Regions from separate parts of the Arthrobacter sp. TMP15 genome, predicted to be linked through region 2. Evidence: riboswitches for the same ligand, from Rfam matches in the RefSeq annotation. Region 2 holds a riboswitch; each other region holds the start of a gene.
The links. A riboswitch is a leader RNA that binds a small molecule or an ion and turns the genes downstream of it on or off. The one in region 2 is predicted to bind cyclic di-AMP.
Positions count from the first base shown of each region.

Region 1 (7,763 bases), 200 kb from region 2:
GTGCCACGCAGGAGGCTGCCAAGAAGCCCATTGCCGGCGTCGAGACCTACTCGAACCTGACCCGCAACCACGTCCAAACTCAGGTGGGCTACCCGCAGGTCCCTGGTGTCGGCGGTGACCACTCGGCGACCTGGACGAACTGTGGCATATACCCGGAACCTGTCAATGAAGAGCGGGCTGTCCACTCCCTTGAACACGGTGCAGTGTGGATCACCTACAAACCCGGGCTTTCCCCAGCGGATTTGGGGACGCTGACAACACTGGTTAAGAACAAGCCTTATGTCCTGCTCAGCCCCAACCCGGAGCAGACCTCCGCTGTCACCGCCTCCGCGTGGGGCATCCAACTCAGCGTCCCGAACAGCGAGGATACCCGCCTGCCCATCTTCATCAAGGCGTACGCCATGGGCCCACAAACACCCGAGCCCGGGGCTGCCTGCTCCGGCGGCACCAACGGCTGACCCCACCACACCTCTAAGGAGACACACGCCATGACTAAGAACCTCCCTGGCAGCGACGCTGCGAAGGACTATCGGCACCACCGCTTTTTGGTCCGAATGGGACAACTCATCATAGCCGTCGGGATCCTGGTGGGACTCTCCCACTGGATCGCCCACGTCGCCATCACTGGGGGCCCACCCGGCATCCAAGACCTCTTCATCGGCTATCCCACCGCCGCAGTCCTCATGATCCTCGGAGCCGTTCTTGCCGGACGGGCCACTCCCAAGAAACGCTGACGGATGACCAGAGAGGCCGGCTGCCTGGTGGCAGTCGGCCTCACCGGCGTTTGGCGCCGTGGAGTTGGCTAGAGGTACGGGGCAGGATTGACAGTTTGGCCATTTTCCATTACTTCGTAATGCAGGTGGCAGCCGGTGGAATTCCCTGTTGTTCCGACGCCGGCAATCTGCGCACCAGCACCGACCGTCTGGCCAACGCTGACAGCGATGCTATTTAAGTGGTTGTACGTGCTCTGAATACCGCCACCATGGTCAACAACAATGCGGTTGCCGCCACCGTACTGGCTCCAGCCCGCCTCCGTCACCGTGCCAGCACCAGCGGCGAACACCGCAGTTCCGCATGCAGCACCAAAGTCAATACCCGTATGCATTTCCGCCGCCGCGCCTGTCAACGGATTGGTGCGGTATCCAAATGGAGAGGTCACCGTCAAAACGGCCAGAGGCGCGCGCAGCCCGGCGGCCGGTTGTTCAGCCGGGGCTTGTGGCGCAGCAGCGCCCAACAGCGCGGACTGATCTGTAGCGGCCGGCTTTACCGTATCAGCGAGCGAGACCGGAGGTGCAGGCTTGCTTGACACCAAGGGCCTGGCAAAAGTCACCACAACATCCTTGTCGGCAATCACTGCCTGCTGCGACGTATTCGCAGCCGCAGGAGCCCCTGCGGTGACCGCCGGTGCCAAGCGGTGGGATTCGGCATGGGCCACCGGCAAAGCAGTCAGGGCAATGGCTCCGGCTACTAAGACGACACCTATCTGCTTGCGGCCTACGCCGCCTCTGAATCTCGACTCGATTCCGGGGGCCCAATGGCGCCCCGGCAATGAGGGCGAAGATTTGGTGGACGTGGCTCTACGGCGGCCATGCTGGGGTGCGGCAGACAAAATGGCAATCCTCTCGACGCCGGCGAAGTTAGCTGTCGGATTCGGGCGAGGTGCCTGCCCGGCCCGCCCAACACACGCATGTGAGATCCATGATGTGTCAGGTGGGCTTCACCCCAAGGCGCACTATGGCGCCGATGGTGGTTCCTCCGCCCCCGTCAAGAAGCTGAATAGTCGCGGTCCGCCGACGGGGTTTGGCGAAGCGGCACACGAACATACCCTTCTGGGGTATGTATTTTTATTAGCTTAGCGGACATCGAGCCAAAAGTTATAACTTCGTTACCTATTAATTGTGGGCACCATTGCCATCGTCAGTTTCTCCACGGTCCGAGCCAAGGCAGTGCATACTGTCGCCTCTTGCGGTTCGATAAAATAATGGCCAACTCAGGTACCGGCCGCCGATAAGGAAAAACTAACCTTACCCCCGCACCAGTAATGCCGTACTGGATGGCTGAGAATCAATGCAACCTGCCAGTCACACCCCACGTCAGGCGGCCCTTGTGGCAGCCACATGATTCCATTTTGGCCCCGTTTAATGGCCTACCTTCAAGGCCCCAACACCAATACTGGCTAACTAACACGCATCCACTAAAACGGCGGCCATCTGGAACCTGCTGGCGTTGTGGACGCGGACAAAAAGTACTTCTGAGACGGCGGGGACCACGGCACCCTTGGTTTCGGCCAGGTTCTTCTGACGGTTAGCGGCAAATCGTGCTGTGGCTGCTGGCAGAAAGGTGCGGATCGGTGAGGTCCGCACCTGTGCCAAGTAAGACTCGAAATCGACTGCTTTAGACAGCGCTTCCTACTTTTCTGCGACCATCGGGCGGGGGACGTTTTGATCACGCTCTTTGCTCCGAAGCCGCCGGGTCTCATACCTTCCGGCGGGTGCCGGATATTGGTAAAACACTGGCGGCGATGGCTGTCAGATCTCTGGCCGGCCCTAGAGGAGGTGAGCCGCCGGCCTGCCAGAGAGCAGTCAGTGTCCGGCGTAGGGGCAGACCGCGGACGGGGACGACGACGAGCCGGTGCAGGGCAAGGTCGTCACGGACGGCCAGTGCACTGAGCACACCGGGGGCTGTGCCAGCGGCAATAGCGGAGCGGACGGCCGCTGTTGTTGATAGTTCCACCAACGGTTCCGCTAGAGTCTCGGCTCCGGCGGTCGTGAGCAGGTGCTCAAGCACATCTCGGGTGCCGCTGCCGTGTTCCCTGGTCACCAGTGCTGTTGCTGCCAGTTCCCTTGTTGTGACGGGTGTCCGTCGCCTCGCCCAAGGATGCTCCGGCGCGACAACCAAGACCATCTCGTCGTCTTGTACCGCGGCGGCGCTCAGGCCCGGGGGAAGGTGGGGGCTTTCGATGAAACCGAGGCTCGCATGTCCGGTGCGGACCATAGCCACGGTGGATTCACTGTTGCCCACCGTCAATTCCACGACCGTGGGAGTGAGCCCCAGACTCTCCTGCTGCCGGCGCAGTGCAACCAGCCAGAGCGGCACAAGATGTTCAGCGATTGTCTGACTGGCTGCGATCTTCAGCTGACGAGCGGCGTCGGATCGGAGCGAGGCTATCCCAGCATCGAGCCGCTCCGCGGCGGCAAGGACCTCCGCAGCCCACCCCGCGACTAGAACACCGGCCTCTGTGAGGGTGGATCCCCTCGGGGTCCGGGTCAACAGCGCCGACCCGATCTGGGACTCCAAGGAACGCATCCGAGAGGAGACGGCCTGCTGAGAAAGCCCTAAGTGTTTCCCAGCAGCAGAGAGAGATCCTAGCTCATCAACTGAAGCGAGCATTTCCAAAGCGGAGAGCTCCGGTATCCGAGGACTGAGCATTGAGGATTCTCCTTCAAAAAGAACGCTTGTGATACAAGTCAGGCTTGTAGCCTAACAAGTCTATGCCCCCTACTGCGGCAGCTCCAAGACCGGGATCATGGAAGACATGGGAACAATGCTACTGACCACCGAACAACACCACACCACACCACAGGCACTGCCCTTGGGAGGACGTACTACCGGCCGTCGTGTCCTGCGCCTGTTGGAGAGGCCCTCTGACCTGTTTGCGAACCTGACCCCGAACTGGTTCGCATCCATCATGGGCACCGGGATCGTCGCGACTGCCGCTGCGACGCTTCCCTTGCAGTTCCCCGGCTTACGCACCGGCGCCACGCTCGTCTGGGCCCTCGCGTCATTGCTGCTTATCCTGCTGACCGCCGCGACAGGGGTGCACTGGCTCAGGCACCGAGAGACTGCCAAAAGCCACCACTGGAATCCTGTGATGGCGCATTTCTACGGCGCACCTCCGATGGCGCTGCTCACCGTCGGGGCCGGGACCCTGCTGCTGGGCAAAGATATCCTTGGCGAACAGCTGGCGCTCGGCATTGATGTAGTGTTGTGGACCGCCGGGACCGTACTAGGTCTGGCCAGCGCCGTCGCGATCCCGTATCTGCAGTTCACTCGTCATGAGGTCAAACAGGACAGCGCGTTCGGTGGCTGGTTGATGCCAGTGGTCCCACCGATGGTCTCAGCTTCTACCGGAGCGCTGCTGCTGCCGTACGTCCCGGCCGGACAGGCACGGATGACGCTGCTGATGGGCTGCTATGCGATGTTTGGAATGAGTCTACTGGCCTCGATCATCATTATCACCTTGATTTGGAGCCGGTTGGCCGAACATAAGATCGGGGCCGCTGCGGCAGTCCCCACTCTGTGGATCGTTCTGGGTCCACTAGGCCAGTCCATTACTGCCGCGAATCTGCTGGGCGGGAATGCCCACTTCGCCGTGTCCGGGACCCTAGCCCGGGCGATGGAAGCCTTCGGCGTCCTCTACGGGGTTCCAGTCCTAGGCTTCGCACTCATGTGGGCAGCCCTCGCAACCGCCATCACCATCCGCACCGCCCGCCAGGGCTTACCATTCTCCCTAACCTGGTGGTCCTTCACTTTCCCCATCGGAACCTGCGTCACCGGATTGACCGGCCTCGCTGCCCACACACACCTGGCCCTGTTCGAGTGGATGGCCGTCACCGGCTACGCCGTCCTGGTAACCGCCTGGATCATCGTCGCCGCCCGAACCTTCCACGGCAGCATCCTCGAAGGCACCCTTCTCCAAAAGCCCGCAACGATCACCCGGTAAGAGAACCCAAGGTTCCCCTCCGGAACAGATCCTAACTCAGCTTGAATCCGAGGTTTGGTTCTACCGAAGTGAGACGTGCGCCACGAGGCGCCTGTTGTTCGAATGGAGGTGTGAGACCTCGGTCTGCTGGCACTCGTAGGTGCTGGTTGAAGCTGACGGCAGCCGGGCCCATGGATTGATGGGTGACGTGGGAGCAGCCGTGACGAAGTCGGAACGGTCCGGGATTCCTTGACGGGCAGGGTCTGGTGAGCGAGGCGGAAAGGTATACGTAAGGAACCGGTGTTGTTAAACCTCTTCAATCAGTGCCTGCTCAAATCAAGGAAATATGGGCAGGGGTGCGGCGCGTACCCGTTCTCTTCCACAGGTAGCGGGAGCGGCGGGGAACTCCTGGTTCGGTTTGCCTCGTTGGGGCCAGGAGATCACGGTGAAGGTCTACGGCGTAGCCGTGATGATGCCGCAGGGGTAAAGCCGGGTGCCTCACTCGCTGATCGAATGCAAGTGAACCAGGGAACCAGAATCCTCGCGTTCCGTGCCGCTGTGTTTTGGTGGGGCGGATAGACACTTTGCCTGTTGAAGGGCGTTTTTGGGGCGGAGCCGCCGTAGTAGTCCGAGGCAGGGAAAGCCGGCCACATGGCCAAGGGCGGCAGTGTGTCAGGTAGTGGAATCGTGTAAAGGGTTGGAGGTTCGCTGGTGAATATCGGTGATGACATGCGTGCACGCAGTAATGCGGCGTCGGTGTCAGTACAACGGATGCAGGTAAAGCTACATCAAGGCCTCCGTTGCCCGCACCCGGATCTCGACCTTCCTCGCGGGCGTGTTCCTGCTGATCCCGGTCGTCGCGTTGGGCGACATCGTTGCCTTGATCCCGATGGCTGCGCTGGTGGCGGTGATGATCTTCGTTTCAGCGGCCACCTTCGACTGGCACAGCATCAGGGCCTCCACCTTGCGAATGATGCCCAAGAGCGAAACCACGGTCATGCTCGCCACCGTGGTCTTCACCGTCGTCACCGACAACCTGGCCATCGGAGTGGGTGTGGGCGTGCTCACCGCCATGGTCCTGTTTGTCCAGCGCGTGGCGCACTTCGTCACGGTGAAGCGAAGTATCGAGGAACACTTCGGGCAGCAAATCGCCAAGTACGAGGTGGTCGGTGAACTGTTCTTCGCCTCGTCCAACGACCTCTACACCCAGTTCGAGTATGCGCAGGATCCGAGCCACATCGTCATCGACATGTACAACTCGCACCTGTGGGATGCTTCCACGATCGCTGCAGTGGATGCCATCACCGAAAAGTACAAGAAGTACGGCAAGACCGTCGAAATCGAGGGTCTGAATGCGGCCAATCTGAAGATGCGCGAGCGCATGGCAGGGAGACTCGGAGGCGGACACTAACCTACCACCACGACGCGGTTGGGCTTGGCGGTTCGGCCCGAAAGGCGGAACAACCAAGCCAGCTGCAGTTAAATCCGCAGCTAACCCATCATACGCATGTGACAGTCACAGCCTTGGCGGTCTCCTCCCCAGCATGTTCCGTCAACGTTCGTTACCGGACGCATCGATCTTGTGGAATGCGCACTTTTCGCGGCACGGTGTTCCGTTCCAGGTCCATGCTTGTCGACGGCGACGCAGTGCAGCCATGGGTCCGGTCAGCGCCGTCGAAGGTTTCCCGGAAATACTCCGTGCCGGCTGACATTCGGGGAAGGATCTGACGTAGTATCCACCATAGATATCGTTTCCCGATATCGGATATCGACAGATTGGGGATTTTGATGCGTGAATTGATGCGTGCGGCGGTGCGGCTGCATATCCTCCACCACGCCGCGGAGGAAGACATCCATGGAGCTTGGATGGCCGAAGAGCTGGCCACCCACGGGTATTCCATTTCCCCCGGGACCCTGTATCCGACCCTGCATCGAATGGAGGAAGAGGGCCTGCTCCTCTCCCGCCCGGAAGTCGTCAGCGGCAGGCCGCGCCGGGTCTACCGGGCCACGAAGGCAGGCCTGGACGCACTGGGTGAGGGCCGCCGGTCCGTTGCCGAACTCGCCGCCGAAATCCTTCCACAGCCTACCGAAAGAGAACAGTTATGAGTAGCCCCCAGGGCCTGGCCCGCCGGCTGGGCACCTTTGACGCTGTGGTCATTGGGCTGGGCTCAATGATCGGGGCAGGAGTTTTTGCAGCTTTCACCCCGGCTGCTGCCGCTGCCGGGTCCGGTCTGCTGGTCGGGCTCGCCGTCGCAGCCCTGGTGGCCTTTTGCAATGCCACCTCCTCAGCCCAGCTCGCTGCCATCTACCCGACTTCGGGTGGGACCTATATTTACGGCCGTGAACGCCTCGGCCCATGGCCTGGCTACCTGGCCGGGTGGGGCTTCGTGATCGGTAAGACCGCCAGCGCCGCGGCCATGGCCATGACCTTCGCCGCCTACGCAGCGCCAGCCGGTTGGCAGCGCCCAGTCGCCATCGCCGCCGTGATCGTGCTCGCCGCGGTGAACTATCACGGAGTAACCCGAACGGCGGGGCTCACGCGCATCCTGGTCATTGCCGTTCTGGCGGCCCTGGCAATCGCCATGGCGGCATCATGGGGCGGCTCAGTGGCAAATCCGGCCACTGTTCTCGGAGACGGGTTGCTGGCTCACGGAGCGTATGGGATCCTACAGTCCGCCGGACTAATGTTCTTCGCGTTCGCCGGCTACGCCCGGATCGCAACGATGGGTGAGGAAGTCCGTGACCCCAAACGGACCATCCCCCGCGCGATCGGAATCGCCCTAGCCATTACCGTTGTGGTCTATGCCGTCATCGCGGTCACCATCCTGGCAGCCCTGGGCCCGGATGGGGTAGCTGGGACTCCCACACCCCTGGCCGCGGCCGTCGGCGCCGGTTCCTGGGCATGGGCCGGACCAATCGTGCGGATCGGCGCGGCCCTCGCATAGCTGGGGGCGTTATTGGCGCTCATCGCCGGGCTGGGGCGTACGAGCCTTGCCATGGCCCGCGAGCATGACCTGCCACACTGGCTTGCCGCGATCCACCCCCGCTACAAGGCCCCACA
Region 1 is NZ_CP154262.1:519,042-526,804, reverse strand. Features, by position in the region: gene AAFM46_RS02345 (DUF3105 domain-containing protein) at 1-458, shown strand, start outside; gene AAFM46_RS02340 (hypothetical protein) at 489-734, shown strand; gene AAFM46_RS02335 (M23 family metallopeptidase) at 803-1,609, opposite strand; cyclic di-AMP (ydaO/yuaA leader) riboswitch at 1,615-1,816, opposite strand; gene AAFM46_RS02330 (hypothetical protein) at 2,181-2,372, opposite strand; gene AAFM46_RS02325 (LysR family transcriptional regulator) at 2,476-3,429, opposite strand; gene AAFM46_RS02320 (TDT family transporter) at 3,527-4,723, shown strand; partial or broken gene AAFM46_RS02315 (STAS domain-containing protein) at 5,490-6,113, shown strand; gene AAFM46_RS02310 (PadR family transcriptional regulator) at 6,491-6,808, shown strand; partial or broken gene AAFM46_RS02305 (APC family permease) at 6,805-7,763, shown strand, end outside.
Region 1: linked by a shared signal. The riboswitch ahead of AAFM46_RS02335 (M23 family metallopeptidase) and the one ahead of AAFM46_RS03175 (NlpC/P60 family protein) in region 2 are both predicted to bind cyclic di-AMP.

Region 2 (7,763 bases):
ATCGGTATTGGCAAGGGGTCAGTTTCCCTTGAAGACATTTACAAGTCTGAACTGATCCTAATCGCCGGACAAAACCCCGGCACCAACCACCCACGCATGCTGACTGCGCTGGAGAAGGCCAAGAAGAACGGGGCGGTGATTGTTGCCATCAACCCGCTCCCCGAAGCCGGGCTGATGCGCTTTGAGAACCCGCAGACACTTCGCGGACTGGCGGGTGGGGGCACCGCGCTGGCCGACGATTTCCTGCAAATTAAACTTGGCGGCGACCAGGCCCTTTTCCAGGGCTTGGGGAAGTTTCTCCTTGAAGAACAGCGCCGGCCGGGATCTCCCCAATTCGGCAGGGTCTTTGACACAGCTTTCATCGACACACACACCACCGGGCTTGGCGAGTATCAAGAACAACTCGAGCAGGTCACGTGGGCGCAGATTGTCACCGCTACGGGTCTGACCGAGACGCAAATCCGAACAACCGGTGAGCGTTTATTGGCCTCCAAAGCCACTGTTGTTTGCTGGGCCATGGGTCTGACCCAACATAAACACTCAGTTGCCATGCTCCGCGACGTGGTGAACGTACTGCTGTTGCAGGGCAATATCGGCAAACCAGGAGCAGGGGTGTGCCCTGTCCGCGGCCACTCAAATGTTCAGGGCGACAGAACCATGGGCATTTTTGAGCGCATGCCCACATCCTTCCATGATGCCCTGGACCGCGAGTTTTCTTTTGCCTCACCCCGCCCCGATGGTTTCGACACGGTAGCCGCCATAGAGGCCATGCGGGATGGAAAAGCGCGTGTCTTTGTGGGTATGGGCGGGAACTTTGTTCGGGCCACCCCGGATTCGGATGTCACCGAAAAGGCTCTGAACAACCTTTCACTGACTGTTCAAATTTCCACCAAACTCAACAAGTCCCACCTGATCACCGGCAGGCAGGCACTGATCCTGCCCACCCTTGGCCGCACCGAACGCGATACCCAGGCCAGCGGCGAACAACGCGTCACCGTGGAGGACTCCATGAGTGCCGTGCATGCCTCGCGCGGGCGTCTTGCTCCTGCCTCGGATAACTTGCGCTCGGAAGTAGCCATAGTGTGCCAGCTTGCCAAGCTACTTTTTGAAACGGACGACGGCGGCACACGCCCGGGTGCCCCTCTCACCGATTGGGGCGCCCTGGCAGGGGATTACAGTTTGATTCGCGCCCACATTGCCGCGGTGGTTCCCGGATTTGAGGACTTTGAGGCGAAGATCAACAAGCCCGGCGGCTTCATTTTGCCGCATGGTCCCCGTGATTCACGGACGTTCACCACCCAGTCGGGCCTGGCCCATTTCACCGCCAATGAACTGCAATATCCGCTGGTTCCAAAGGGGCGACTGCTACTACAAACGCTGCGCTCTCACGACCAGTACAACACCACTATTTATGGCAAGGACGATCGCTACCGCGGCATCAAGAACGGTCGCCGTGTGGTGTTTGTTAACCAATCTGACCTTGATTCGCTCGGCATTGCCGATGGGTCAATGGTTGATCTGGTCTCGGAGTGGAAGGACGGCGTAGACCGTAGGGCGCCTGATTTTCGAGTGGTGGCTTACTCAACCCCGGTTGGCTGCGCGGCCGCCTATTACCCTGAAACCAACGTGCTGGTCCCCCTCGACTCCAAGGCCGATGTTAGCGGCACACCCACGTCAAAGTCAGTTGTGATCAGGTTGGAGCCGCTCACAACCCGTTGAGGTTGGCACCCCCTTCGTTCCTCCGGGGTGTCATCACCTCCAATCTCAACCACTAAGGGGCGGATCTCACTTCCAAGGCAGGGGCATTGCGCTAACGCTCTCCCCCATTTTGGTGCCGTGCGGCGGGACAACCATGACGCCGTCGGCCATTGAAAGTCCACGCATCATGGCGGAGTCGGTGTGCACGCACGGTGATGCCAGCCCGTAAACAAGTCTGTAGGGCATGAGGCGGGTAGGCCCTGTGAATGGCTTCACGGGCGAACCACAGGCGACTTCTGTCAGCGTTGGCTGCGGCAAACTTCCCAACCTAGCCAGCAGCGGTGCGCCCAGGGTCATCAGGCCGATCATGGCCGCTAACGGATTTCCTGGCAAGCCGACGATGAAGCGCCCGTCGGGCAGTTCAGCCAACAGGGTGGGGTGTCCTGGGCGCATGGCAATCTGCGGAATGTGGAAGGTCCCGCCCATTGCGCTGATGGCCTCCCGCAGGAAGTCAGCACTTGATTTACCTGTGGCACCGGTGGTGATGATGACATCAGCTGGATCATCCTCGTCATCCAGAAGTGCTGCAAGCATCGAGTTCAGGGTGTCCCCTGCGCGCTGCAATCCAACAACAGTGCCACCCAGCATGGTGACAACAGCTCCGAGCTGGGGGGAAAATGCGTCGCGCACAAAGCCCGGTGCCGGGATTCCGGAGAGCACAACTTCATCGCCGGTCAGGACAATTTTTACTGCCGGTTTTCCAAGCACGTGAAGCTCATCCAGACCACCAAGGGCCGCCAGGGAAACGTGAGCCGGGTTCAAGGTTGTCCCTGCAGATATCAGGCGTTCACCGGCTTCTGCTTCCTGCCCAACTGGCCGAATATGCTGGGAGTTTTTTGGTTCGCCGGGACGGGCAGCATCCCCGCGAACCAGAACCGGTAGACCGTCGTCATCGATGGATAGTTTGGCGGCCTCACTACGTAAAACCGATTTGGCGCCGCAAGGAATCAAGCCGCCTGTGAGTATAGGGACCGCTTGCCCCGGAGCCAGGCTGTCCCCCTTTTTAGCAATGATCCACGGCGGACTGCCAGCAACAGCCCACCCGTCCATGGCTGATGATGCGTAGTGGGGCATGGCATGACGAGCTAAAACATCTGTGGCAAGGATCCGTCCCACGGCTTCCGCCAGCGGAACCGTGTGCGCTGCCAGCGGCACAGCGACGTCCCACGCTTTCTCGCGGGCCTGGTGCCATGTGTGCGGCAAAATAATAGCGGTTGCCGCGGAGGCACTCTCCTCCACCGGGACGCTCTCAGCAGGGCTCTGTTCGGCATTTGCCGCTCCAGTGTGTTCCACGATGGTGATGCTATTTACCGGTGGCTGTTTCGGCGCTGCCCTCAACGGGCCCTGGTGCCTGCTGCGCCGCAAGCTCCTTGGCCATTCCCAACGCTGCCTTCATGGCCGCATCCTCGCTGGCCTGGCCTGATCCGGCAGCCAGCCCAGCGGCCAGCCCAGCCACAAAAGTTGTTAATGGGGCTGCCGGACGCACGATTGAGTGGGCGGCCACCCCGGCCACGTTCAAGACGGCATGGATATCTACGTCAATATCGGCAATCTCAAAGGCTTCAAGTAGCTTTTGCGTCCAAACCTTCAATATCTCGTCTTGATTTTCCACGTGCTAACCTTTCGCATCCGGTGGCCCCGCAACGATCCCTTGCGCGCGGGCGTCCTCCCAAGTATCTATATCTGCCGTCAGACCCGCGGGCATGACACAGTCGTTGATCTTTACAGTAGCAAGCAAGGAGAAAACTGACGCGTTCTCTAGCCGGTGCGCCGCTCGCGCCGCCGCGACCGCAGCCCGAAGGGAAGCCAAGGGGTAGATCGCGGCCAACGGCTGTTTGCGACCCCCTGTCACGGCCATGACACCTTGATCTTCATTGCATCGCCTCAACGCTGACAGCAGCAACCGCACAACTTCACTGGCGTGGGGCATATCGCAAGCCAGGATCAACACATGGTTGGAGCCGGACGCATCGCCGCTGCGCTCTTCCAAAACTGCCAGACCGGCCGAAATACCCGCGGCGGGACCTGCATACGGGGGGTCCTCTTGCACAGTGACTACAAAATTACGCTGCTGCGATCCAGCAAGCCAGCCAACTACCTTCTCCACAGGGCCTACGACGGCGATCATCGACTGGGGAGTCATCGCTTGTACCGCTGCATCGAGGGTGCGCACCAGCAGGGTCTGCCCATCTCGCATGAGCCCTGCCTTGGGGACACCGCCGAGTCTTTTCGATAAACCCCCGGCCAGGATCACTGCTTGCATGCTCTGCGCATTCTGTTCTTTAAGATGTCCATGGAGTCATGCTAACTGGCTGCTGGTAGATGCCGCTGAGATGGGTTCAAGCACGAGAACGGCAAAAAGAAGAGCTTAAAACAATGAACCCCGTCCGTGGACGGGGTTCATTGGGCAAAAATGTTCTTTAGTGACCCATCGCGATGAAGACAGGACCTGAGCCAACGTTGGCGGAGAATACGGCTGTTGTGAAGCCGTTCCATCCACCGTGTACGGCCTGGCCGTTGCCAATGTAAACAGCGATGTGGGCAAGGCCCGCGCCACCGTCTGCGTAGTAGATCAAGTCACCTGGCTGGGCTTCGGCAGCAGAAACCGTGCGGCCCAAGCTCAAGTAACCAGCGGGCCAGCCGTGGAAGTTAATTCCTGCGGCAGCCAAAGAGTTGCTGGCTAGCGCTGTGCAATCCTGTGCAACACCAAGCTGGGCAAGTGCGGCGCTGGCGATGGTGGCGCCAATCCCACTCTTTGCAACAGGTACGGGTGCTTCTTCAGGAGTATTTGTAGTTACGGTCGGAGCAGCTGCTGGTGCAACTTCCGCGGCCGGAGCAACATTTTTTGCTGGTGTTGCAACAACCTCGTTGCTCTGTGCCTCTACAACTGCCGGCGCTTCAACAACAGGAGCCGGGGTGGAGGTGATGGCGGGAGTGGCGAATGAAATCTTCACCGTTGATGCTGCCGTGATAGCGGAAGCGAGTTCCGTGTTCAAGGACAACGTCGTAGCACCGTCAGAAGCACGCTCCACAGTGGGAGTTGCCGCGTTTGCTGCGATGCCGGATGTCAATACCAGACCAGAAGCTGCTGCGATTACGGCGGCCTGACGGCCAACTCCGCCGACGTTGGAGCTGACGGCTTTCGTAAGGCTGGAGATCGAGCTGGTCTTAACAACCTCGGCGCGGTGGCGCCCGAGGGCAGTGTTTGAAGCCAAGAAGGATTCCTCTCCCAAAGCCTGCGAGGTAAGCTGTCGGATTCGGATGGGAGTCACCCGGCCGCTCCACGTTCACACATCTAAAGAATCATTTCTTTATTTGTGACTAAACGCTTCGCGGCTTCACCCCTAGGACTTTTGCTTGACGCGAAGTCCGATTATTGGTTCCCCCGCCCCTGCCAGACGATTGATACGAACGGACCATGAGTAGTGGCAGAGCTAGGCAATCGACTCACGGACGCTGACTTGATTCGAAGTCGGCGCGATTACGACGGTACAACAGATTTTTCCCAATGTCACGTTCAGGTCACGGTCTTGTGACTAAAACGTAACTAAATGCCCCCTGTGGAGGAATTAAAGCCAGCCCATGGGGTCAACTGGTTCGTCATTGATGATTACTTCAAAGTGCAAATGGGGCCCTGTAGAGGCGCCCGTGGAGCCGCTGAAGCCCACAAGCTCTCCGCGCTCAACATGCTGGCCAACCTTCACGGCATTGGCGCTCATGTGGTTGTAGGACGTTGAAAGTCCATTGCCGTGATCCACCACTACGCGGTTGCCGCCACCATACTGATGCCAACCCGAGAACGTCACGGTGCCGCCGGCCGCTGCAAGAACTTCATTCCCGCTGGCTATGGCAAAGTCTTGGCCCGTGTGCTGTTCACCCATCTGCCCGGTGATGGGACTGATGCGCCCACCGAAGGGCGAGCTTGTCACCAGGTTCTTCAGTGGTGCGCCAAGAGTTCCCTTGGCTGCCTGCGGGGTGACATTGGAGGCGTTTACCTTCAGGGTCTCCTTGAGCATGCCATCAGGATTCAGGGCACTGGCAACCTCGGGTGAGGCAAACGTGATGGGGATTTCCGCACCCGCCGTGACAGCGGTCTCCACTGATACTGCGGAAGAGGCAACAGTATCAATCTGGTGGGCGTCAAGGGCCTGAGCGGAAGGCAGAGTGACAGCCAAGACTAGGCCGGTGGCAGCCATGGCCATGCCAACTCTTTGGCCAGTTCCACTTGCCGCATGAACACGCAGCAGGTGGGCGACCGAAATATTTGAGGGCGAACTTAAACGCTCTGCAGCAATTGCTTCGCGGCGGGTTCCCGGTGTGGAAACAAGCTCGTGAGTTACCGACGGTGACGCGCGACGACGTCCCCGCTGTTTAACTTCTGACACTAAAGACCTCTCTGTAAAACACCTGCGAAGTTAGCTGTCGGATTCGGATCAGAGAGTAAATCTTTTGATCCGGCCCATGCTCTTGGCACACTTTCATGCCTGGCACTCTCTAAAGAGATTGGGCCAGAATGGTGTGCTGCTTTCGAATGTGGGCTTCACCCCAAGGCAGACTGGGTTGTCTGCCGAATGTGGTTCCCCCGCCCCTGCCACAGTGATTGCCGCCCATTGTGCGAAGGCAAGGTTCGGTGTCGCACAATGGTAACGCTTTGATTACGGCGTTGAAATAATACTATACGGTACGACCGGCAAACGTAACAATTTCGTTACCTAGCTTGTCAATAATTTTTACTCAGACCATGGAACTCTAGCTCATTGCAACGAAGACGTGTGAAGCAACTTCAGGCGGCAGTTCCAGGGCTCCCTCAATACCAGGGACGCGGACGGAGACGTATTCCCCCACCTGGGCCAATGAAATTCGCGCTCCGGGACGCAAGCCGCCTTCATCGAGCTGAAGCAACAGCTCCGGCTCAACCTGGATGCGTTCAGAAAGTCTGTGGATCACAACCTGCTGTCCGGGGGAATACGTTGACATGGCCTCTACGAGGGTGACGAGCCCGGCTGCAAATTGCGGCGCAACTTCACCACCCAGCTCCTCTAACCCCGGAATCGGATTTCCGTAGGGTGACTCATTGGGACGGCCAAGTAAGTCAAACAGTCGCTGCTCAACCCTTTCGCTCATCACGTGTTCCCAGCGGCAAGCCTCCTCATGGACGTAAGCCCAATCAAGACCAATCACATCAGCAAGGAGCCTTTCAGCCAGCCGGTGCTTGCGCATCACGCGGGTAGCCTTGTCCCGACCGACAGGTGTGAGCTCTAAATGCCTATCCCCAGAGACTACAACCAAGCCGTCGCGCTCCATACGGCCAATGGTTTGTGAGACGGTGGGGCCCGAATGGTGAAGACGTTCGGCAATGCGTGCCCGCAGTGCCACGATGTTCTCTTCCTCCAGCTCAAGGATGGTCCGCAAATACATTTCGGTCGTGTCAATCAGATCAGCCACGTCAGCATCCTCCTGTTATAGGGCGAGTTTGGAGCAAGGACTTTTATCTCTACGTTAGCCTGATTGCAGCGATCCCGAGAATCCATGTATTTGATTATGGACCCGAGTGCGGGGCTAAGAATATTTCGTTGCAACAGGTCATTTTTCCGCTGAGCCCGGTTCTACGGCAGAATTGGCAAGGACCCCTTGGCACCGACATACCTTCCATCGAATATTTTTGGAGTAACTCGTGAGCGAATCAACGCCCCTCACCATTCCCGCCAACCTGCTTCCGGCTGATGGCCGTTTTGGCGCCGGCCCCTCAAAGGTCCGCCCCGAGCAGGTTGCGGCCCTCTCCGAAGCGGGTTCCGCGCTGCTGGGCACCTCCCACCGGCAGGCGCCTGTGAAGAACCTTGTTGGCGATGTCCGCAACGGTTTAAAGCAGTTCTTTGGTGCCCCGGATGACTACGAGGTGATTCTTGGCGTTGGCGGATCCACAGCGTTCTGGGATGTTGCAGCGTTTGGTCTGGTGGAGGAGAAGGCTCAGCACCTTTCTTTCGGTGAGTTCGGCTCCAAGTTTG
Region 2 is NZ_CP154262.1:718,324-726,086, reverse strand. Features, by position in the region: gene AAFM46_RS03195 (FdhF/YdeP family oxidoreductase) at 1-1,719, shown strand, start outside; gene AAFM46_RS03190 (molybdopterin molybdotransferase MoeA) at 1,786-3,051, opposite strand; gene AAFM46_RS03185 (DUF6457 domain-containing protein) at 3,062-3,370, opposite strand; gene AAFM46_RS03180 (NTP transferase domain-containing protein) at 3,374-4,021, opposite strand; gene AAFM46_RS03175 (NlpC/P60 family protein) at 4,179-4,973, opposite strand; cyclic di-AMP (ydaO/yuaA leader) riboswitch at 4,978-5,176, opposite strand; gene AAFM46_RS03170 (M23 family metallopeptidase) at 5,328-6,143, opposite strand; cyclic di-AMP (ydaO/yuaA leader) riboswitch at 6,146-6,401, opposite strand; gene AAFM46_RS03165 (metal-dependent transcriptional regulator) at 6,508-7,203, opposite strand; gene serC (phosphoserine transaminase) at 7,433-7,763, shown strand, end outside.

Region 3 (7,763 bases), 340 kb from region 2:
GCTTGGGCGGAGTTGAAAGTTCCATGACCCTATCCTCTGGCACGCAACCCGATGTTCACTGGGTGGTACCCGAGTGTTCCCTGTATTGCTGGTCTGTTTCTCCTTGGCGGGTTGGAAATAGGAGCGCCGCAGTGCCGCTCCTACGCCAATGACGGGTTAGCGGCCAATGACCCTGTCCTCAGGCAAAACAAAACCCCTGCTGCTCTTATAAAAAGGGAAGCAGGGGTTTTGCCAAATGGCGGTGACGGTGGGATTTGAACCCACGTTAGGCTCTCACCTAAACAACATTTCGAGTGTTGCACCTTCGGCCGCTCGGACACGTCACCAACGCGTCAACCTTACCGGCACATGGCCCAACAACAAAAATGGAACTGCCGGTGTGGGTGCACATGGTGCAAGATGGGCCTATGGACAGTGCAGCGCTGGGTGCCTGGAGCTGGCGCAAACTAAGGCCTCGACGGTTCACTTGCAGGAAGTAGTCCCGCGACGGTTCTTACACACGCAGGGTGGGCCCGGTCCGTGGGCGGGGCCAATCCCTACCTGAGCCTGTTCGCCCGCGCGGGCATCCGCCGCGAACAGGTGGATGCAGACGTCGCTGCCTTGAACATTCTTGAACTTCCCCCAGCGCGCGGCTGTACCTATGTACTGGGTGCGCAGGACTTTGCCTGGGCGTTGACGCTGGGCCAAGGGGCAGCAGAGGCGACGCTGAAGGTCTTGGACAAGCTCGCCGTCGCACGCGCGGAAGTCCACGCGCTGGAGAGGCAAACCCTCCGGTTGCTACAGAACGCCGGTGGTCCGCTGGAGCCCCAGCAACTCAAAGCGCAGCTCGGCGAAGCCGTGCGTAATTTGGGTGAACAGGGTAAGAAGAAGGGCGTCTCAACAACGCTGCCCACAGTGCTGGGACTGTTACAGGCTGACGGTCGAATCCGCCGGGTCCCTGTCAACGGGCGGCTTGACCAACAGCGCTATGCCTACGCAGGACTCCCCGGAACAAGTCCGGGCCAAGCTGCTGAAAAAATATCTGGGCTGGACCGGTGGGGCAACTTTGAAGCAGACCCAGTGGTTCACGGGCTTCACCGTTGCCCAGACTAAGGTTGCGCTCGCAGACGCCGGCGCTGAGGAAGCACATGGTCTGTGGATGGTGGCCGAAGATGTTGACGCCGCAGCTGATTTGCCGGTCCCGAAGCAGGAACAAATCCAGCTGCTGGCAGGGACCGAGGAATTGTTCCTGCTGCGCCGCAACGCAGCGGATAATTTTGCCCAAGAAGATCGCGGACTGAAACCGCTCCGCGCAACACTGGCCCTCCAAGCAGACCTAACCGATCATCCGATTGTGGACCGAGGGCGAATCATTGGTCTATGGCAGTATGATCCGGGCAAGGTATGATCCAGGCACGGAACGCATTGAGCACTGGCTCTTTGGCGCCCCTATACAAGTGGTACTGCGAAGAATCCAAGAGGTTGAGGCGTTCATTCGCGAAGATCTGGGCGATTTCCGTTCCTTCAGCCTCGACTCGCCCACCAGCAGACAAAAGCGGATTGACGCGCTCAACGCCGCGGAAGAGGGGTCCTCATGATGCAGAAGCTAACAGCGATTCTCACGGTCTCTGCCGTCCGCTTGCTGGGGGCAGGGTGTTCACCAGACCACCCTTGGCAACGTGACTCGCAGCCCTGCATGCCCCCGCCATTGTTCCTGAGCACGGACACGGCCAGCCCCGGCGATCCCGTCACCATCTCCGCAAATGATGCAACCTGTGATCCCCAATACGGCGAAGGTGCACAGGTGAAGGTTGAGGTTTTTGACAGCGTGGGGAACTTGGTTTGGGACCGTAAAGCTCCCATGAACGACGCCGGCGGGTTCACTTATCGCTTTGAAGTGCCGGATTCTGCCGTCCCCGGCACTTGGCTCGTTTCGGCAGCTCCGCATGATCTGGACTGGTGTGATGACACCGGGAAAAACAATCGAGTAGGCCTTGATCTGCGCAGTGAGACTATTCAGCGGGTTTCCTGCGCACTGCGAGCACTGGAGCTCGTGGTGACTCCCTGACACATTGGCATTCCCCGGCGCAGTGTTTTCGGCAGCGGAGCTACCGGTGTCCGCTGAAAAAGTCCTTCAACAGAGCTGCACACTCGTCCTCACGCACCCCCGGGAACACTTCAACCCAGTGATTTAGGCGACGTTCACGTAACACGTCGAAGACGGATCCTGCTGCGCCAGCTTTTTCATCCCAGGCACCAAAAACCACGCGCGGCACCCTCGCCAAGACAATCGCCCCGGCGCACATGGCGCACGGCTCCAAGGTGACCACCAAGGTGCAATCGGCCAGCCGCCACGACTCCAATTTCGCCGCAGCTTCACGGATTGCGAGCACCTCGGCATGAGCTGTGGGGTCTCCATGTGCTTCACGTTCGTTACGCCCCAAACCCAGGATTTCGCCGTCGGGCCCCAAGACGACAGCCCCTATCGGCACATCCGCTGTCTCCAAAGCCAGCCGTGCTTGGGCAAGGGCAAGGTCCATCCAACGGGCATGTAAAGCCGTGGTGGATATCTCGATTGGGTGAGGTTTCGCTGTGTTGGGCACGGCTCAATGGTAGCTTTTATTCATGCGCGTACTGGTTGCGGATCATCCGCTTATTGCCCACAAGTTGACGGTCCTTCGAGACAAGAACACTCCGTCACCCGTTTTTCGTCAGCTCACCGAGGAATTGGTGACCCTGCTGGCCTACGAAGCCACTCGGGGAGTGCGGGTGGAGCCGGTCAATATTGAGACGCCTGTAACCTCCACAGTTGGCATTGGTTTGGCCAAGCCAACGCCCCTTGTTGTACCAATTCTGCGTGCCGGTCTTGGCATGCTTGAGGGCATGACCCGTCTGCTGCCCACAGCCGAAGTGGGCTTCTTGGGCATGGCGCGCAATGAGGAAACACTCGAGGCCATCACGTACGCCGAACGCCTCCCCGAAGACCTCACCGGTCGTCAGGTCTACGTTCTTGATCCGATGTTGGCCACCGGCGGCACCCTGATCGAGGCGTTCAAGTTCCTCTTTGACCGTGGAGCTGCGGACATCACCTGCATCTGCTTGCTCGCCGCACCCGAAGGACTGGCTAAGTTGGAAGCCGCCCATGGTGGTCGCGACAACGTCCACGTAGTTTTGGCTTCGATTGACGAAGGCCTTGACGAAAATTCATACATTGTGCCCGGTCTTGGCGACGCCGGTGACCGTCTCTACGGAGTCGTGGATTAGTCCACATTCCTGCTCCGGATGAAAAAAGCCGCCGGTTGCGGTTTCGGCCACCGCGCGCGCGGTGGCCGAAACCGCAACCGGCGGCTTTTTTCGTGTGGGGGTCTGGAAACGACTGAAGCCTAGTACCAGCCCACTGCGTTTGAGTGTCCCCATGCGGCACACGGGGACCCATAGCGCGCTTGGATGTAGCCAAGTCCCCAACGGATCTGGGTTTGGTAGTTACTGGCCCAGTCGCTGCCGGTGCTGTCCATTTTATTTGCCGGCAACGACTGTGCGATGCCGTAGGCGCCACTGGAAGCGTTTTCCGCGGATGTCAGCCAACTTGATTCGCGTTCCCAGAGTTGGGTCAGGCAGCTCATCTGATCGGCACCCCAGCCAAAGGAGCCCAGCTGACCTGAAGCGTAAGACTGGGCGGCTGCGGGGTCATCCACCGGAGCAGGAGCCGCTGTTGGCGAGGCCGCCGGCTCCTTCTCCGCCTTCCCTGTTGCCTCTGTCTTAACGTCATTGGCTTGGGCCTTAAGCGCGGCTCCGGATGGCGTTGCGGAAGTGCTTGAGCTGATGTTCAGGTCTGAGAAACTGATGGCTGCATCCAGCGGGGCAGAAACCGATGGTGCTGGCGTGGAGTTGCTTGCTGATGAAACTACACCGGCCAGGTTCTGTCCACCAGGCGTTGCTGCTCCCACTTGTTGGGCGACGGCGCCACCGGCCAAGACCGCGCCAAGAACAGCCACAGCAGCCATGTATTTGGCTGTGGCGCTCACCGCGGAAACCGCGGAAACTGGGCGCTTTGATTCGGCGCGGCGACGGCCGCGCTGCGGTGCAGCAGACATGTTGGAGCCTCTCTACGCCTGCGAGGTGAGCTGTCGGGAACGGACTAGAGAATCCGGCCGCGCAGTGCCCAGACGCAAATTTTCAATGCTGCTAGCACCGCGCTGGCTTAACCCCAAGGGCTGCCATATGGGTAAGGGCCCGAAAAAATTGGGTTCCCCGTCTCTGCCATTGATTAGTGGAGGGAAATGGGCGGCGGCAGAGCTCGGCGAACCGTCCATCAGTGCCAAGAGCCAAAGTCGGCTCGGCGGGCACTTTAGTGAGCGTAACGGAAACGAGACGCTAGTGTCACATTTTGGTAACGACCATTGTATTAGGGTGAGCAATTCGTCATTTACTTAGCAATGCTAACGATCTATGCTTAAGGCAGGTATTACTTACCCTTTTCTTTAGGCAGTTGAACATCAATGACAGGACCAATCACAACAAGATCGACAACAAAAAGTTTGCCCCCGGGCGCTGATGTGCCCAGTATCTCGGGGGAAGCGGGGATGCCCGGGTACGCGCCATATGAATGGCGGGGCATCGGCGCAGGGCCGCTGGCTGCCGAACTGCGGATCGCCGTCATGCGGACCTCAAGGCGATTGCGGGCGGAGGCAGCCTCGGAGGAAATTAGCCCCGGACAGTACTCGGTTCTCGCCGCAGTCATGGGTGGCGCCCAGACGGTGGGACAGCTTGCCGCTGCGGAGCAGATTCAGGCCCCTTCGATGACGCGGATCGTCAATGCGTTAACCGCGGCCGAATTTGTGAGCCGACAAGAAAATCCGTTGGACAAGCGGCAAGTGTTGGTGAAGATCACTGATTCAGGTTCCACGGCCTTGCTACGTGCACGCTCCAAGCGGACGGCCTGGTTGGCTCAGCGAGTAGCTGCCCTGACCGCCCAGGAACGACAGACATTGCATGAGGCGGCACTGATTCTTCAGGAGATGAGCGCATAGATGAGTTCGATGTTTCGAGCGCTCAAAGTTTTCAATTACCGGCTCTGGGTCACGGGTGCACTTGTTTCCAACATTGGAACGTGGATGCAGCGCGTGGCCCAGGACTGGTTGGTGCTGACGATTCTGACCAATAACTCTGGAACTGCCGCAGGGATCACAACCGGTCTTCAGTTCCTTCCCATCGTCTTTTTAGGCCCCTATGCGGGGCTGCTGGGTGACAGGGTCAACAAACGTAAGCTGCTGCTGATCACCCAAACAGGCATGGGTGTGTGTGCTTTTTTGTTGGGTATATTAGTTGTCACGAACACCGTGGAACTCTGGCACGTGTATGTTCTGGCCCTCTTACTGGGTGTGGCCAGCGCCTTTGACGCACCGTCACGGCAAGCATTCGTCTCTGAGGTGGTCGCTAAAGAGGACGTGCCCAACGCCGTCGCACTTAATAGCGCTTCCTTCAACTTGGCCCGCCTTGCCGGCCCTGGCGTAGCGGGACTTGTTATTGCCCTTGTGGGAACGGGCCCGGCCTTCCTGATTAATGGTGCCAGCTTCGTAGCAGTGATTTTTTCGCTGTGGAGAATGCGCACCAACGAACTAGTTCCGCCAACCCGCCTACCCCGCGCCAAAGGGCAGATTCGCGAGGGGCTGGCGTATATTCGCCAACGCCCCGATCTAATGATGATCATGGTGCTGGTGTTTATGGTGGGCACGTTCGGGATGAACTTCCAGATCATCAATGCACTGATGGCCACCACGGTGTTCGACTTGGGGCCGGGGGAGTATGGGCTACTGGGGTCCGTGATGGCCGTAGGGACGCTTGCCGCGGCTCTGCTGGCTGCGCGGCGCAGGACCATGCGGATGCTTTACATTGTGGGCGGCGCGCTGGCCTTCGGGGTGACTGTGGGTGTGTCAGCGCTCATGCCGAGCTTCTTCCTGTATGCCGTGGCTCTGGTGTTTGTGGGATTGACGTCGTTGACGTTTATGAATGCGTGCAACACCACTGTTCAACTAAGCACGGATTCGGTCATGCGCGGACGAGTCCTTGCCGTGTACATGGTGGTGCTGCAAGGGGGGACGCCCATTGGAGCCCCTCTAGTGGGCTGGATTGCCACAGAGTTCGGAGTCCGGTGGTCGCTAGGTATGGCGGCAGTGGTTGCTGTTCTTTCGGGTCTTATCGCTTTGATCATGATGAACAGGCGCAACAGCATCCGGCTGCGTGATCAGGTCAAGGCGCTTCGTCCGTCCTTCATGGTGCGCGGTCTGCGCCGCTCGGCACGTTAATTGCCCACAACGGACGCTCCCTCAGCGGCACCCTTAAGGAGCGTAGGGGGTGATGAAGTGAACGACTGTTGACTATGCGGTGAATAATTCGCCGCAAAGTTTGACAGATTGCCGGACATCTTGGGGAACTTGCTGAACCCAGTCCAAAAGGACCATTCCGCACTCCTGAACACATCCAATATAAAACGCGTTTTTGCAGAATTTAAAACACGAAAATATACTTTTCGCATACTTATGTTCGTCAAAAGTTGCTATTTTTCATTCGAATGAGAGGAAATCGACAGTGTTGCGTTCATCACAATGCTCTTCGGCATCTCATATTATGGACATTTAGGGCCTATGTTACTTGCAAGTTTGCTTTGTTACGTAGGACACTGGCAGGTGTGAACACCCATTCAGAGACTTGTGCAGCTTCAGAGACTTGTGCAGCCGCTACAACGCTCCGCCTTGGAGCGACAGGACGGTTTCTGTGTGGTTGTCGAATGCAGGCTTAACCCACCACCCTGGACGCCGCGCAATCTAGACAGCAACGTAGAGACAGCAATGTAGATACAGCAAAAAGTGGCAGTTACCAGTCTTGGCTCATGAGCCCGCCCTCAGGACAGGGCAGCGAAGGTTCTGGATCCTCAGAACCAATGGAAGCATTCGCGCCGTTGAGTACGGCCCTACACATAGGTAGTTCAATGTCAGTAGCATCCGGATACGTCCACATCTCCGTACGAAATGCCGCTAAAGCGGTAGCCCGCAATTCCGGACCCGCCACAACGGCCCGTCCCACGAATCTAGAACATCCCGGTTATGCGAACAGCTACCGGTCCGAGACCAGCACATCACCGGCGCGTCTCCACGCTGTTCCCGGGATGGACAGCAACCCCATGACTGCGCCCACCGCCGTCATTGCAGGGGCAAGTGCGGACAAACTCCGCGGAGTCAGCCCGGATAACGTAGCCCGCGGATTCGTTCTCTACGTGGGAGTTGACGAGGACACTGCAGCAGCAGCCGGAACGTCCTTGGCCAAGCTTGCCCAAGACATCCGCGCATACGCCCAAAGCATTGTCCCACAAGCCCAGAGCTACGCAGCGGTGGCCATTGCGCCGTCGGATGCTGTTGGAACCGCACTGGATGTTGTGCGTTCAACATTCGGGGACCCCACTGTGGCCTCCCGCCAACGCCAAGAAGCAATCAGGATTCCCGCCGCCGAACAACGGCCCACCGGAGTGCTGATTGACCTGGCTCGCCGTGAAGTCCACCTTGACGGCGAGACACTGAATTTGACGTTCAAAGAATTTGAATTGCTCAACTATTTGGTTGAAAACGGGACCCGTACAGTAGGCCGCGACGAGCTCCTCGGCGGTCTGTGGAGCAACGCCGACGAGGTCCCCAACGAGCGCACCATTGACGTTCACATCCGCCGACTGCGTTCCAAATTGGGACGGCTGGCAAACACGGTCCGCACGGTCCGAGGCGAAGGCTACCGCT
Region 3 is NZ_CP154262.1:379,402-387,164, forward strand. Features, by position in the region: gene AAFM46_RS01690 (response regulator transcription factor) at 1-25, opposite strand, end outside; tRNA gene AAFM46_RS01695 (tRNA-Ser) at 237-326, opposite strand; partial or broken gene AAFM46_RS01700 (crosslink repair DNA glycosylase YcaQ family protein) at 580-1,387, shown strand; gene AAFM46_RS01705 (hypothetical protein) at 1,368-1,577, shown strand; gene AAFM46_RS01710 (hypothetical protein) at 1,574-2,047, shown strand; gene tadA (tRNA adenosine(34) deaminase TadA) at 2,088-2,582, opposite strand; gene upp (uracil phosphoribosyltransferase) at 2,605-3,243, shown strand; gene AAFM46_RS01725 (transglycosylase) at 3,363-4,073, opposite strand; cyclic di-AMP (ydaO/yuaA leader) riboswitch at 4,077-4,276, opposite strand; gene AAFM46_RS01730 (MarR family transcriptional regulator) at 4,479-5,009, shown strand; gene AAFM46_RS01735 (MFS transporter) at 5,010-6,284, shown strand; gene AAFM46_RS01740 (winged helix-turn-helix domain-containing protein) at 6,968-7,763, shown strand, end outside.
Region 3: linked by a shared signal. The riboswitch ahead of AAFM46_RS01725 (transglycosylase) and the one ahead of AAFM46_RS03175 (NlpC/P60 family protein) in region 2 are both predicted to bind cyclic di-AMP.